Regions from separate parts of the Streptomyces sp. NPDC046215 genome, predicted to be linked through region 1. Evidence: riboswitches for the same ligand, from Rfam matches in the RefSeq annotation. Region 1 holds a riboswitch; the other holds the start of a gene.

Region 1 (7,483 bases):
GTCCTCGTGGAACTCGTTCGGCGGGTGGCCGAACGCGCTGACGATCAGCGGGGCGAAGAGCGCGACCAGGACGAGCAGCAGCACCACGACACCGCCGGCCAGCGCGAGCTTGTCGCGCCGCAGCCGCACCCAGGCGATGCGCCAGGGCGAGCGGCCCTCGATGGCCTGTGCCGGGACGCCGGCGGCGACGTCGACGGCCGCGGTCTCGGCCGCTCCCGTGTCGTGCAGTGGTGCCGTCATGGTCTGGGTGACCCCTCTCGGCCGGTGCCGACCGGCCCGACGCCCGCCGCGTGTGCGGCTGGTTCACATCACTGGTGCGAAAGGTGCGATGGTGCGGGAGGTGCACGCGGAGCAGGTCGTACGCAGGACCGTGAGTCCTTGTGGCGGGAGTCTTCAACGCGTCCGCGATCACCCGCCAGAGGCGACCCGCAATGGATGCGCAACCGTGATGAACGGCGGAGTGTTCCGTTATACGGACAGCGCTGATCCGTTAACGGGCCGCCAACCCGCAAGGAAGATCGGCGAGTTGGCGTGGTGGCGCTCCCGGGGCCAGGGGTGCGGAAGGGGCGGGATCACACGGACTCCGCAGCGGGGAAGGTCAGTACGCCCCGGTCCGCCCGCCGCCCTGCGGCGGGTAGCCGTACCCGCCCGTCGGGGCGGACGCCGGGGCTCCGTAGCCGTCGCGGTCGAAGAAGGGGCGGGTGTTGGCCCGCATCCACATCGCGACGGGGTCGTGCTCGTCGGACATCGCCACCGTGGACACCGGCAGCCCTTCCGGCACCACACCGACCGACTGCCCCATCATCACCCGCACCGATTCCACGGCCGCCGGGGAGGTGTCGTAGAGGTCGAGGCCGATCGCCAGGTACGGGCTGCCCAGCGCGGGCTGCACCCAGGCGCGGCGCAGCGCCCGCACGGCGGGCGTGCGGTGGGCGTTCTGCCCGAGCAGGGCGTAGAACTGCGGGATGTCGACGGCCGGCTCGCTCAGCCGCAGGGGGCCGGCCGGCAGCCGGTCCAGGCCGCAGGCGACGCGCCGCAGGTCGAGCCAGGGCACGCCGACGCCGCCGCCCGGGGCGTGCGGGTTGAGCCACAGGCCCCAGCGGCCGGGGTAGAGGGACGTGGCGACGGCGCGGCCGGAGACGACCTCGTGCGCGCGGTTCCAGCCGCTGGCGGCGAGCTCCTGCGCGGAGGTGACGCACGGCGCGTAGCCGAGGCCGTCGATCTCCATGTTGCCGTACTGGGCGTCGGGCGAGCCGGCCTGACCGTGCCACAGCAGCATCCAGACGCTGCCCTCTGCGAGGGCGTGCAACAGCCCCTCGTACGCGTCGTACCGGCCGGGCGCCATCTCGCGCAGCATCTGCTCCACGCCGCTCTCCGCGCCCGCGCTCACCTGGGTCCGCCTCTTCTCTCGGCTGTCCGTGTACCGCTCCGGGACGTGCCGGCGCACCCCCCGCGGTCATCCAACCAGCTTACGAGGCCGCGGCCGCCGGCATGGGCACAGTCACAGGTCACGGTCGTGGAAAGGCCGGACCTGCTCGCGCATCCAGTCGCCGACCGGGTCGTGGGCCACGTCGAGGAAGACCAGCTGGACGGGCCAGGGCACGGGGGCCGCGGCCAGGGCGCGGCCCAGGGCGTCCAGCGCGGCGGTGCGGCTGCCGGGGTCCGGCAGGTCGAGCTCGACGCCGACGAAGAGCGCCGGGGCACCCCCTTCGACGCTGGCCAGGGTGCGGCGGGCGGTCCGCACCACCTTGGCGGCGGCGAATTCCAGGCCGGCGGCGGCGAGGAAGGCCGTGGGCTCGTCCTGCCAGTCGGGCTGGAAGAGGCGGACCCGGCCGCCCGTCGCGTCGCCGTCGAGGGGGGTGCGCCCGGCCCGGCACAGCTCGGCGACGGCCGCGGGCGGCAGGGGCACGCCGACGGTGCCCTCGGGGTTGACGACGATGCCGACCTGCGGGGGCAGGCCGCGGGCGAACTCGACGGCGGGGGCCACGGCGAAGGACATCCGCTCCCCGGCGACGCGCAGGAACTCGGCCTCGGAGCTGAACACCGGCACGTACGCGGCGCCGTCGAGCTCCAGGGTCGGCAGGTCCAGGTCGGGGCTGTCGGGGCCGCCGCCGTTGGGGAGGGGGATCCAGACCCGGCTGCGGCCGAGGACCTCCACGATGCGCGGGCCGGTGCCGGGCACGCCCAGGGAGGCGGCGAGCACCTCTTCGAGTTCGTTGGCGGGCCGGGTCCCGGGGACGCCGCCGCCCGGGTGCTGCTGAGGGAAGTTCATCTGGTCCAACGCCGTCCCACCACCGTCTCGACGATTCCGCAACCGCACCCTAACGGCTGTACGCCCGGCGGTCCCCGGCGGCTGCCGGATTCGGTGCCGACGTGCCAGGTCAGGGCCGGTCGGCCGCACCACGGGCAAGGACGCGCCCAGCGGGCATCGGGTTGCACGGCCGCCCCTGGCGTCACACGGTGAGCGGGCAGTTACCCGACAGCTCCGGCATTGCCCGAAGGGACACACCAGCATGCGCGTCACCAAGCTCTCCTCCGCGGTCATAGCCGCCGCGGCCTGCGGCTCCCTGCTGGCCGGCGCGGCCGGCCCGGCCCTGGCCGGCCAGCGGGGAGCCCCGGAGCCCCGCCCGGCGGCCCGGCCCGCCCAGCCGAAGGCCGCCGCCGTCCAGCAGCAGCTCGAGGTCGCCGGCCACCTGGGCGAGACCCTGTCCCTGACGTCCCGCATCGCCAGGGAGGCCCAGGCCGGGAAGCCGGACCTCAAGACGCTCACGAGCCTGCGGCAGCAGTTGCAGAAGTCCACCGCGCAGCTGCTGGAGGCGACGAAGAAGCTCACGCCCCCGGCCACCCCGAAAGCCGGCGCCCACCGGGCCCCGGACCCGGTGGCGGAGATCAAACAGCTGCTGGAAAAGCTGATCAAGGACATCGAGAAGCTCCTCCAGGACGTCCTCAAGAAGGACTCGGCGGCGGCCAAGGCGTCCACGGCGACCGCCGTCGAGGACCTGAAGGAACTGCTCGCGAAGATCCCCGGCCTGACGGAGGAGGCGGCGCCGCCGGCCCCCGTTGCCTAGGCCCGCCGGACCCGGGCGCGATAGCGGGGAGCTCGCCGCAGTTGCCGGGCTCGCCCGCCACGAGCGCCGCCCCGCGACGCGGACACGCCCTGGCGGCGGCCCGCACAGGGCCCTCCGGCTCGCTCGCTGCGAGGGCGGCCCTGCGCCCGGCGGCCGCCCGGCCGCGGGCCGCCGCTCAGCCGTCGAAGACGATTCCCTCGACCGCCCGCGCGGCAGCCCGGTCCAGCAGCGTCACCGACGCGCAGCCGGCCGGCAGCCGGCCCGCCGCCGCGTCCGCGGCCAGCCGTGCCATCGCGCGCCGGTGCCGCCCGAAGGCGTACGTGGAGACTTCCCGCCCCCGCTCGGCCTGCCCGGCGAGGGCGGTGTCCGGCGCCACGTCGAGGAGGAGCAGGTGGGCCGCGGCGCCGCGGCGGCGGGCGTGGCGGGCGGCCCAGCGGCGGACCCAGGCGACCTGCCCGCAGTCGTGCACGACCGCGCTCCCGCCGGACCCCAGGGCGCGGCGCAGGGCCGCGTAGTGGGCCAGGCGGACCAGGGGCCGGTAGAGGGCATAGGGCAGCCAGGGCGGCGTGCGGCGCTCCACCCGCTCGCGGGTGTCCTGGGAGTCGACGCACCAGACGACGCCGCCGCGGCCGTCGAGCGCCGGCACGGCCCGCCGGATGAGCGTGGACTTACCGCTGCCGGGCAGTCCGGAGACGATGAGCAGGTCACCCGCCGGATAGCGCAGCCGGGCGCGGGCCGTGCCGCGCAGATCCAGCACGCCCTCGGGGCGGCCCGCCGGCGCGGTTCCGTCGTCCTCGGCCTCGTCCTGCCCGCCGGCCTCGGGCGGCGCAGGGCCCGCCCGTCTCACATCCGTACCCCGCGTGCGCAAGGTGATCGACCTCCCCCGGTCCGGTCCCTCCCCTCTACCCAGTAAATGTAAAGAAAAGGTAATGCAATTGAGTGGGCAGCGAGCAGTCCCCCGCACGCTCGTCCGTGCAATGATGTGCGCGCCAGCAGCACACCTCAACTGCATACCGGCCGCTCGAATCCGCGCGGGAGAGTTCCGGCCATCCGTGCCGGACGCCGAAGGAGCAAGTTCCTCCCTTGAATCTCTCAGGCCCCGTACCGCGCGGGTGAGGCAGATCTGAAAAGCGGACCGCCCCGCGCGGTCCCACCCAAGGTGCAAGCCGAGTCTCTCGGTGAACCTCTCAGGTTCCGATGACAGATGGGGAGGGCGCTTTCCCCCTGTTTTCCCCTGTTCCGCGAGCCCTCCGTGAACCTCGCGACCCTGCCTGGGAGCCTGAACATGACCGAAGCCGCCCCCCGCCGCACCGCCCTCGACGCGCTGCACCGCACGCTCGGCGCGACCATGACCGACTTCGCGGGGTGGGACATGCCCCTGCGGTACGGCAGCGAGCGCGACGAGCACCACGCCGTACGGACCCGCGCGGGCCTCTTCGACCTCTCGCACATGGGCGAGATCACCCTCACCGGGCCGCAGGCCGGGCAGGCCCTCGACTTCGCCCTCGTCGGCAATCTCGGCGCCCTCGCGGTCGGCCGCGCCCGCTACACCATGATCTGCGACTCCGCCGGCGGCATCCTGGACGATCTGATCGTCTACCGCCTGGGCGAGGAGGAGTACATGGTCGTCGCCAACGCCTCCAACGCCCAGGTGGTCCTCGACGCGCTGACCGAGCGCGCGGCCGGCTTCACCGCGGAGGTCCGGGACGACCGGGAGAACTACGCGCTGCTCGCGATCCAGGGCCCCGAGTCCCCGGCGATCCTCACGTCCCTCACGGACGCCGATCTGGACGGCCTGAAGTACTACGCGGGCCTGCCGGGCACCGTCGCGGGCGTGCCCGCGCTCATCGCCCGGACCGGGTACACCGGCGAGGACGGCTTCGAGCTGTTCGTCGCCCCGGCCGACGCCGAGCGGCTGTGGCGGGCGCTGACCGACGCGGGCACCGAGGCCGGTCTGGTGCCCTGCGGCCTCTCCTGCCGCGACACGCTGCGCCTGGAGGCGGGCATGCCGCTGTACGGGCACGAGCTGACCACCGCCACCACGCCCTTCGACGCGGGCCTGGGCCGGGTCGTGAAGTTCGACAAGACCGCGAACGACGGCGACTTCGTGGGCCGCGCCGCGCTGGAGGCCGCCGCCGAGCGCGCCGCGGCCGCGCCGCCGCGCAAGCTGGTCGGGCTGATCGCCGAGGGCCGCCGGGTGCCGCGCGCCGGGTTCCCGGTCGTCGCCGGCGGCGCCACCGTGGGCGAGGTCACCTCCGGGGCCCCCTCCCCCACGCTCGGCAAGCCGATCGCCATCGCGTACGTCGACGCGGAGCACTCCGCACCCGGTACAAAGGGTGTGGCTGTGGACATTCGCGGCAGCCAGGAGCCGTACGAGGTCGTCGCGCTGCCCTTCTACAAGCGTCAGCGCTGAGTCCCTTCATCCCACCTGTCAAGACCCCTTGCACAAGCACCCACGCGCATCCAGGAGAATCTAGCCATGAGCAACCCCCAGCAGCTGCGCTACACCAAGGAGCACGAGTGGCTGACGGCCGCCGAGGAGGGCGTGGCGACGGTCGGCATCACCGAGTTCGCGGCCAATTCGCTCGGTGACGTCGTCTTCGCCCAGCTCCCCGCGGTCGGCGACACGATCACCGCGGGCGAGTCCTGCGGTGAGCTGGAGTCGACCAAGTCGGTCAGCGACCTGTACGCCCCGGTGACCGGCGAGGTCGTCGAGGCCAACCAGGACGTCGTGGACGACCCCTCGCTGGTGAACTCCGCCCCCTTCGAGGGCGGCTGGCTGTTCAAGGTGAAGATCACGGACGAGCCGGCGGACCTGATGTCCGCCGACGAGTACACCGCCTTCGCCGGCTGACCCCGTCCCCTCCGCCTCCGCCCAGGAAGTCCAGGAAGAACTCATGTCGCTTCTGAACAGCTCCCTCCATGAGCTCGACCCCGACGTCGCCGCCGCTGTCGACGCCGAACTCCACCGCCAGCAGTCCACCCTCGAAATGATCGCGTCGGAGAACTTCGCTCCGGTCGCCGTCATGGAGGCCCAGGGCTCGGTCCTCACCAACAAGTACGCCGAGGGCTACCCGGGCCGCCGCTACTACGGTGGCTGTGAGCACGTCGACGTCGTCGAGCAGATCGCGATCGACCGGATCAAGGCGCTCTTCGGCGCCGAGGCCGCGAACGTCCAGCCGCACTCCGGTGCGCAGGCCAACGCCGCCGCGATGTTCGCGCTGCTCAACCCCGGCGACACCATCCTGGGTCTCAACCTCGCGCACGGCGGGCACCTGACCCACGGCATGAAGATCAACTTCTCCGGCAAGCTCTACAACGTGGTCGCCTACCACGTCGACGAGCAGTCGAACCTGGTCGACATGGAGGAGGTCGAGCGCCTCGCCAAGGAGCACCGCCCGAAGCTGATCGTCGCGGGCTGGTCCGCCTACCCGCGCCAGCTGGACTTCGCGGCCTTCCGGCGGATCGCCGACGAGGTCGGCGCGTACCTGATGGTCGACATGGCCCACTTCGCGGGCCTGGTCGCCGCGGGCCTGCACCCCAACCCGGTGCCGCACGCCGACGTCGTCACCACCACCACGCACAAGACGCTGGGCGGCCCGCGCGGTGGTGTGATCCTCTCCACGCAGGCCCTCGCCAAGAAGATCAACTCCGCGGTCTTCCCCGGCCAGCAGGGCGGCCCGCTGGAGCACGTCATCGCGGCGAAGGCGGTGTCCTTCAAGGTCGCGGCGAGCGAGGAGTTCAAGGAGCGCCAGCAGCGGACGCTGGAGGGCGCGAAGATCCTCGCCGAGCGCCTGGTGCAGAGCGACGTCACGGAGCACGGCGTCTCGGTGCTGTCCGGCGGCACGGACGTGCACCTGGTCCTGGTGGACCTGCGCGACTCGGAGCTTGACGGCCAGCAGGCCGAGGACCGCCTCCACGAGGTCGGCATCACGGTCAACCGCAACGCCGTCCCGAACGACCCGCGGCCCCCGATGGTCACCTCGGGCCTGCGGATCGGCACGCCGGCGCTGGCCACCCGCGGCTTCACCGCCGAGGACTTCCGCGAGGTCGCCGACGTCATCGCCGAGGCCCTCAAGCCCTCCTACGACACCGAGGCGCTGCGCGGCCGGGTGAGCGCCCTCGCGGCGAAGTACCCGCTGTACCCGTCGCTGTAAGCGCGGTCGAGAAATACAGCGACGGCCGGTACGGGGGCTCTCCGTGCCGGCCGTCGGCGTTTCCGGCCCGCGGGCAGGGATCGGGTGTGTCAGGTGATGAGGACGTCGCTGTAGGCGGAGCGGGCCTTGGGCGGCACCGGCGGGGCGTCCTCCGCCGCGTCCGGGAACAGCTCGCGGTGGGCGCGGCGGGCCCGGTCCGCCGCGTCGGCTGCGGGGACGAGGGTGTGCTCGGCGGGGCCGTCCTCGCGCAGCGTGGTG
Region 2 (7,483 bases), on a different contig from region 1:
CCGGCAGGGGCCGCGGAGGGGGCACCCCACCGTGCTCCCGTCCCCCGGATCGGGCGGGCGGAGCTGCTGGGCGCCGTCGGGGTCACCGAGGGTGAGCTGGTCGAGTGGGAGTCGTACGGCCTGGTCGCCGCCCACCCGGACGGCGGATTCGACGCCGATTCCGTCGCCGTCGCCAAACTGGTCGTGGACCTGGGCCGTTTCGGTCTGGAACCACGGCACCTTCGCGCCATGAAGGGCGCCGCAGATCGCCAGGCCGGTCTGGTCGAACAGGTGGTCGCACCGCTGATGCGGCACCGTAACCCCCAGACCAGGGCCCGTGCCGAGGCCACCGCGCGGGAGCTGGCGACGCTGTCCGTGCGGCTGCACGCGGCGCTGGTGAAGGCCGCTCTGCGCACCGGTTCGCACTGACCGGCGAGTGCCCGACTACCCAAACCTGCCAGGCACGTCCTAGGGTTGCTGTGTGAACGAGCTCGATGTCGTGGGTGTCCGGGTGGAAATGCCCTCCAACCAGCCGATCGTGCTCCTGCGTGAAGTGGGAGGCGATCGCTACCTCCCGATCTGGATCGGTCCGGGGGAGGCGACGGCTATCGCCTTCGCCCAGCAGGGCATGGCTCCGGCCCGCCCGCTGACCCACGATCTCTTCAAGGACGTGCTCGACGCGGTCGGGCAGCAGCTCACGGAGGTCCGGATCACGGATCTGCGCGAGGGCGTCTTCTACGCGGAGCTCGTCTTCGCCAGCGGCGTGGAGGTCAGTGCCCGGCCGTCCGACGCCATAGCGCTGGCCCTGCGCACCGGCACGCCGATCTACGGCAGTGATGGGGTGCTGGATGACGCGGGGATCGCGATTCCGGACGAGCAGGAGGACGAGGTCGAGAAGTTCCGTGAGTTCCTCGACCAGATCTCGCCGGAGGACTTCGGCACCAACAGCCAGTGAAGCGCGCGGCCAGTGAGGCACGCGGGCCGGTGGGGGGCGTCGGCCGAGGGTCGTGCGCCGGGTGGTAAAGGCGCATTCGGGTAGTTATTCCCGGCGCGAGGATACGTAAAACCACCCTCTGGGTGATTATCACTCGGCGTGCCGAGTGTGGCGATCGTTGACGCACCCCGGGTGACTGCCTACCGTCGACAGGGCAGGTCAAGGACGGAGGTCGGCGTGAGAAGCATGGGCGACGGTACGGCGGTCGGCAGTCCGTATCCGCTGTTCGGGGGGACAGTCGAACAGGCCTCCCGTCCTGTTGTTCCGGCGGCGGGGCTCGGCGCACCGCAGGGTCCGGAGACCGACAGCATCGGATACCGGGGGCCGACGGCGTGCGCGGCGGCGGGCATCACCTACCGCCAGCTCGACTACTGGGCTCGGACCGGGCTGGTGGAGCCGAGCGTGCGGCCCGCGTACGGATCGGGCAGCCAGCGGCTGTACAGCTTCCGGGACGTGGTGGTCCTCAAGATCGTGAAGCGGCTCCTGGACACGGGGGTGTCCCTCCAGAACATCCGCACGGCCGTGCAGCACCTGCGCTCGCGCGGGATGGCGGATCTGCCGCGGATGACGCTGATGAGCGACGGCGCGACGGTGTACGAGTGCACCTCGCCGGACGAGGTCGTCGACCTCCTCCAGGGCGGGCAGGGCATCTTCGGCATCGCGGTGGGCGTCGTGTGGCGTGACGTCGAGGCGGTGCTGGCCCAGCTCCACGGCGAGCGGGTGGACACCGGCGAGACGCTCGTCGGGCACAACCCGGCGGATGAGCTCGCCCGCCGCCGCAACCGGGCCGGCTGAGCCGGCGGCGCACCTGCCGCACCCGCCGGCACCCGTCGGCAGGGGCACATGCGTGCGATTGTCAGTGGTGTGCGGCAGCATCAAGGGTGTGAGAGGTGCACCGACGATCCTGCATCTGGACATGGACGCCTTCTACGCCTCGGCGGAGCAGGCGGCCAAGCCCAGCCTGCGGGGAAAGCCCGTGGTGGTCGGCGGGATCGGCCCCCGGGGGGTAGTGGCCACGGCGTCCTACGAGGCGCGGGTCTTCGGCGTCCGCTCGGCCATGGCCACGGCACAGGCCCGCCGCCTGTGCCCAAATGCCGCCTACCTCACGCCCCGGTTCACGCTCTACCGGCAGGTCAGCGAGGCCGTGATGGAGCTGCTCGGCCGGCTGTCGCCGCTGGTGGAGCCCCTCAGCCTGGACGAGGCGTTCGTCGACCTCGAAGCGGGGGGCGTCGAGCCCACGTCGGCGGCCGTCCGGGCCGTCGGCGAGCAGCTGCGGCGGGACATCCGGGCGGTGACGGGGCTCAGCGGGTCGGTGGGGCTCGCCGGCTCCAAGATGCTCGCCAAGATCGCCTCCGAGGAGGCGAAGCCCGACGGCCTCCTCCTCATCGAGCCCGGTACCGAGAGCGGGCTGCTCGGCCCCATGTCGGCCCGGGTCATCCCGGGGGTCGGCCCCGCCACGGCCGAGGCGCTGCGCCGGGCCGGGATCACGACGGTCGCCGAGATCGGTGAGGCGGGCGAGGCGGAGCTGGTGCGGCTGCTGGGCAAGGCCCACGGCGCGGGGCTGTACTCCATGGCGACCGGCCATGACGACCGCCCCGTCGTCGCCGAGCGGGACGCCAAGTCGGTGTCGGTCGAGGACACCTTCGAAGAGGACCTGACCGACCGGACACGGGTCCAGCTGGAGATCGCCCGGCTCGCCGACCGGTGCGTGCAGCGGCTCCGCGCGGCCGGGCGCTCCGGCCGCACGGTCGTCATCAAGGTGCGCCGCTACGACTTCTCCACGCTGACCCGCTCGGAGACCCTGCGCGGGCCCACCGACGACCCCGGGGTGGTCCGGGAGGCCGCCGCCCGCCTGATCGAGACCGTCGACACCACCGCGGGCGTCCGGCTGCTGGGCGTGGGGGTCACCGGGCTCGCCGACTACACCCAGGAGGACCTCTTCGCCCAGGCGGCGAACGAGGCCGCCGAGGCCCTGGCCCGGACGCCGGACCCCGAGGACGCGGCGGCGCCCGAGGCCACCGGTGCCGAGCCGGTGGCCGAGCGGCCCCGGCGCTGGTTCCCCGGGCTCGACGTGCGGCACCGCGAGTACGGGACGGGCTGGGTCCAGGGCAGCGGGGTCGGGCGCGTCACCGTCCGCTTCGAGCAGCCCTGGTCGGCCCCGGGCCGGGTGCGGACCTTCGCCGTCGACGACCCGGCGCTCGAACCGGGCGAGCCCCTGCCCCTGGTCGGGGCCGGGGATCAGCCGCCCGGGCCGCCCGCCGAGCCGAGTTCCCCGGAGGACGGCGAGGCCGGCGAGCCGGCCCTCCCCGGGCCCTCCGGCGTGGGGAGCGTGAGCCCGTAGTGGTGGTAGAGCTGCAGCTCCTGCTCCGGGGAGAGGTGGCGGCCCACCCCGAAGTCCGGGGCGTCCTTGATCAGGGAACGCTCGTAGGGGATCCGCAGGGCGTCGTCCACGACCACGCTCGGTTCCAGGGGGACGAAGGCGTCCCGGCCGAACAGCCCGGTGCGCACGGCCGCCCATTCCGGTTCACCGGTCGCGTCGTCGAGGTACACCTCGTCCACGGTGCCGATCTTCGCGCCGTTGCGGTCGAACGCCTTGCGGCCGATCAGGCTCCGCGGGTCGATATCGGTCTGCACCGTTCCTCCCATGGTTCGCTTCCCCGAGTCCCCCCGCGGGGCGCAGGCACCCCCTTGCGCACCTCCCGACAACAACGAAAAGCCACAAAGCGGGAACCGGCCACTCGAGGGTTCGCCTCGGACCCGCGCTGGTAGTCTGGCCAGTGGCCGCAGACCCCGTGCGGGAGAGTCCCCCGAGAGCCCTCACCGGCTTCGACGGGGGCGCCGAAGGAGCAAATCCTCCCCGGAATCTCTCAGGCACACGTACCGCACGGACGAGGTCACTCTGGAAAGCAGGGCGGGCCCCGGTCAGGCACCACGCCGAAGCCCCTCCTCACCGACGGTGAAAGCCGGTCCGCTCCCTGCGGCCCGGTGAAGCTCTCAGGTTGAGATGACAGAGGGGGAGGCCGTCCGGGTACCCGCGCCGTGGTACCCCTCGCAGGTCGTGACGACCAGGAGGCCTCCGCAGATGACAGCCCACCGCATCCCCCTTTCCGACCTCGAGCGCGGCACGCCCTTCGAGCGCCGCCACATAGGTCCTGACGGCGGGGCGCAGGCGAAGATGCTCGCCCAGGTCGGCTTCGGGTCGCTCGACGAGCTCACCGCCGCCGCCGTGCCGGATGTGATCAAGAGCGCCGAGGCGCTGGACCTGCCCGAGGCCCGCAGCGAGGCCGAGGTCCTGGCCGAACTCCGCTCGCTGGCCGCCCGCAACGCCGTGCTGACCCCGATGATCGGCCTCGGCTACCACGGCACGTTCACCCCGCCGGTGATCCTGCGCAACGTCATGGAGAACCCCGCCTGGTACACGGCCTACACGCCCTACCAGCCCGAGATCTCCCAGGGCCGGCTGGAGGCCCTCCTCAACTTCCAGACCGTCGTCGCCGACCTCACCGGGCTGCCCACCTCCGGCGCCTCCCTGCTCGACGAGGGGACCGCGGCCGCCGAGGCCATGTCGCTCGCCCGCCGCGTCGGCAAGGTCAAGAACGGCGTCTTCCTCGTGGACGCCGACACCCTGCCGCAGACCGTGGCGGTCATCGAGACCCGCGCCGAGCCCACCGGCGTCGAGGTCGTCGTCGCCGACCTCACCGGGGGCATCCCCGAGGAGATCGCCGAGCGCGGCGTCTTCGGCGTCCTGCTCCAGTACCCCGGTGCCTCCGGTGCCGTGCGGGACCTGCGCCCGGTCATCGAGCGCGCCCACGAGCTCGGCGCGATCGTCACCGTCGCCGCCGACCTGCTCGCCCTGACCCTGCTCACCTCGCCCGGCGAGCTGGGTGCCGACATCGCCGTCGGCACCACCCAGCGGTTCGGCGTGCCCATGGGCTTCGGCGGTCCGCACGCCGGCTTCATGGCCGTGCGCGAGCAGTTCGCCCGCAGCCTCCCCGGCCGCCTCGTCGGTGTCTCCGTCGACGCCGACGGCAACCAGGCCTACCGGCTGGCCCTGCAGACCCGCGAGCAGCACATCCGCCGCGAGAAGGCCACCAGCAACATCTGCACCGCCCAGGTCCTGCTCGCCGTCATGGCCGGCATGTACGCGGTCTACCACGGCCCGGACGGCCTCGCGGCCATCGCCCGGCGCACGCACCGCTACGCCACCGTGCTCGCCGAGGGGCTGCGCGCCGCCGGCGCCGAGGTCGTGCACGGCGCGTACTTCGACACCCTGACCGTACGCGTGCCCGGCCGGGCGGCCGAGGTCGTCGCCGCGGCCCGGCAGCGCGGCGTCAACCTCCGCCTGACCGACGCCGACCACGTCGGCATCGCCTGCGACGAGACCACCACGCGCGCCGACCTGGCCGCCGTGTGGGCCGCCTTCGGGGCCGGCGACGCCGACATCGAGGCGCTCGACGCCCGCACCGAGGACGCCCTCCCGCAGGGTCTGCTGCGCGGCGACGCGTACCTCACCCACCCCGTCTTCCACGAGCACCGCTCCGAGACCGCGATGCTGCGCTACCTGCGCCGCCTCGCCGACCGGGACTACGCCCTGGACCGCGGCATGATCCCGCTCGGCTCCTGCACCATGAAGCTGAACGCGACCACCGAGATGGAGCCGGTCACCTGGCCGGAGTTCGGCGCGCTGCACCCCTTCGTGCCCGTCGAGCAGGCCGGCGGCTACCTCACGCTCATCACGGAGCTGGAGGAGCGCCTCGCGGAGGTCACCGGCTACGACAAGGTGTCCATCCAGCCGAACGCGGGCTCCCAGGGCGAGCTCGCCGGCTTGCTGGCCGTGCGGGCCTACCACCGCGCCAACGGCGACGAGCAGCGCACCGTCTGCCTCATCCCCTCCTCTGCGCACGGCACCAACGCCGCCAGCGCCGTGATGGCCGGGATGAAGGTCGTCGTCGTCAAGACCGGTGAGGACGGCGAGGTCGACGCGGCCGACCTGCGGGCCAAGATCGAGCAGTACCGCGACGAGCTGTCCGTCCTGATGGTCACCTACCCCTCCACCCACGGGGTGTTCGAGGAGCACATCAGCGAGATCTGCGGGCTCGTCCACGACGTGGGCGGCCAGGTGTACGTGGACGGGGCGAACCTCAACGCCCTGGTGGGCCTCGCCAAGCCCGGCCACTTCGGCGGCGACGTCTCGCACCTGAACCTGCACAAGACCTTCTGCATCCCGCACGGCGGCGGCGGCCCGGGCGTCGGCCCGGTCGGGGTCCGCGCCCACCTGGCGCCGTACCTGCCCAACCACCCGCTGCAGCCCACCGCCGGGCCCGAGACCGGTGTCGGCCCCATCTCGGCCGCCCCCTGGGGTTCGGCGGGCATCCTGCCGATCTCCTGGGCCTACGTGCGGCTCATGGGCGGCGAGGGGCTCAAGCGGGCCACGCAGGTCGCCGTGCTCGGCGCCAACTACATCGCCAAGCGCCTGGAGCCCCACTACCCGGTGCTCTACACCGGCCCGGGCGGCCTCGTCGCGCACGAGTGCATCGTGGATCTGCGGCCGCTGACCAAGGCGACCGGCGTGAGCGTGGACGACGTCGCCAAGCGCCTGATCGACTACGGCTTCCACGCGCCCACCATGTCCTTCCCGGTGGCCGGGACGCTGATGATCGAGCCGACGGAGAGCGAGGACCTCGCCGAGCTGGACCGGTTCTGCGAGGCGATGATCGCGATCCGCGCCGAGATCGAGAAGGTCGGCTCGGGCGAGTGGGCGAAGGACGACAACCCGCTGCGCAACGCCCCCCACACCGCCGGCTCGGTGACCGGCGCGTGGGACCACCCCTACACCCGCGAGGAGGCCGCCTTCCCGGCCGGGGTGTCCGCCGACAAGTACTGGCCGCCGGTGCGCCGCGTCGACGGTGCGTTCGGTGACCGCAACCTCGTCTGCTCCTGCCCTCCGATGGAGGAGTACGAAGGCTGAGGGGCTCAACGAGCCTGAGGGACCCCGGGGCTGACGGCCCGGGGCACAGATCGGGGCCGGTTCGGCGAGTGCGCCGGGCCGGCCCCCTTGTGCGTGGTGCGACGAGATGTGGTGCGTCAAGCTGTGGTGCGTCGAGCTTCCGTGCGAACTGCGGGATCAGGCAGCTGTCACCACGTGGTCGGTGTCCAGCGGCCGGTGCGGTGCGATGATCTGCCCGTCCGGCAGCAGCTCACCGGTGTCCTCGAAGAACAGGACGCCGTTGCACAGCAGGCTCCAGCCCTGCTCCGGGAAGTGCGCCACAAGGTGGGCGGCCTCCCGGTCGGTGGAGTCGGCTGACGGGCACGTGGGCTGGTGCTGGCACATGGGCGGGTTCTTTCGCTGTGATGTGGAGACTGTCCTGCGGCTCGATGCGGTCATGCCGCCCCCCGTTGGCGAATCGGTTGGTCGATACCAGTGTTGCCCTACGGGCGTCATTCCGCAGGGATTTCCCGGCAGCGCTCCTCACTGGGTGAGGACGCGTCACCCGTGCGGGCGGTTGCTCC

Evidence for each region. A riboswitch is a leader RNA that binds a small molecule or an ion and turns the genes downstream of it on or off. The one in region 1 is predicted to bind glycine.
Region 2: linked by a shared signal. The riboswitch ahead of gcvP (aminomethyl-transferring glycine dehydrogenase) and the one ahead of gcvT (glycine cleavage system aminomethyltransferase GcvT) in region 1 are both predicted to bind glycine.

What each region holds. Positions count from the first base shown of each region.
Region 1 covers NZ_JBEYZW010000044.1:7,716-15,198, forward strand. The annotation lists gene ABZ951_RS19915 (ABC transporter permease) at 1-240, opposite strand, end outside; gene ABZ951_RS19920 (enhanced serine sensitivity protein SseB C-terminal domain-containing protein) at 599-1,357, opposite strand; gene ABZ951_RS19925 (enhanced serine sensitivity protein SseB) at 1,502-2,272, opposite strand; gene ABZ951_RS19930 (hypothetical protein) at 2,514-3,068, shown strand; gene ABZ951_RS19935 (AAA family ATPase) at 3,244-3,915, opposite strand; glycine riboswitch at 4,091-4,185, shown strand; gene gcvT (glycine cleavage system aminomethyltransferase GcvT) at 4,354-5,481, shown strand; gene gcvH (glycine cleavage system protein GcvH) at 5,548-5,922, shown strand; gene glyA (serine hydroxymethyltransferase) at 5,966-7,225, shown strand; gene ABZ951_RS19955 (aspartate kinase) at 7,315-7,483, opposite strand, start outside.
Region 2 covers NZ_JBEYZW010000025.1:7,345-14,827, forward strand. The annotation lists gene ABZ951_RS13705 (MerR family transcriptional regulator) at 1-408, shown strand, start outside; gene ABZ951_RS13710 (bifunctional nuclease family protein) at 461-934, shown strand; gene ABZ951_RS13715 (MerR family transcriptional regulator) at 1,151-1,768, shown strand; gene ABZ951_RS13720 (DNA polymerase IV) at 1,857-3,314, shown strand; gene ABZ951_RS13725 (PRC-barrel domain-containing protein) at 3,212-3,607, opposite strand; glycine riboswitch at 3,759-3,866, shown strand; gene gcvP (aminomethyl-transferring glycine dehydrogenase) at 4,056-6,941, shown strand; gene ABZ951_RS13735 (DUF5999 family protein) at 7,098-7,304, opposite strand.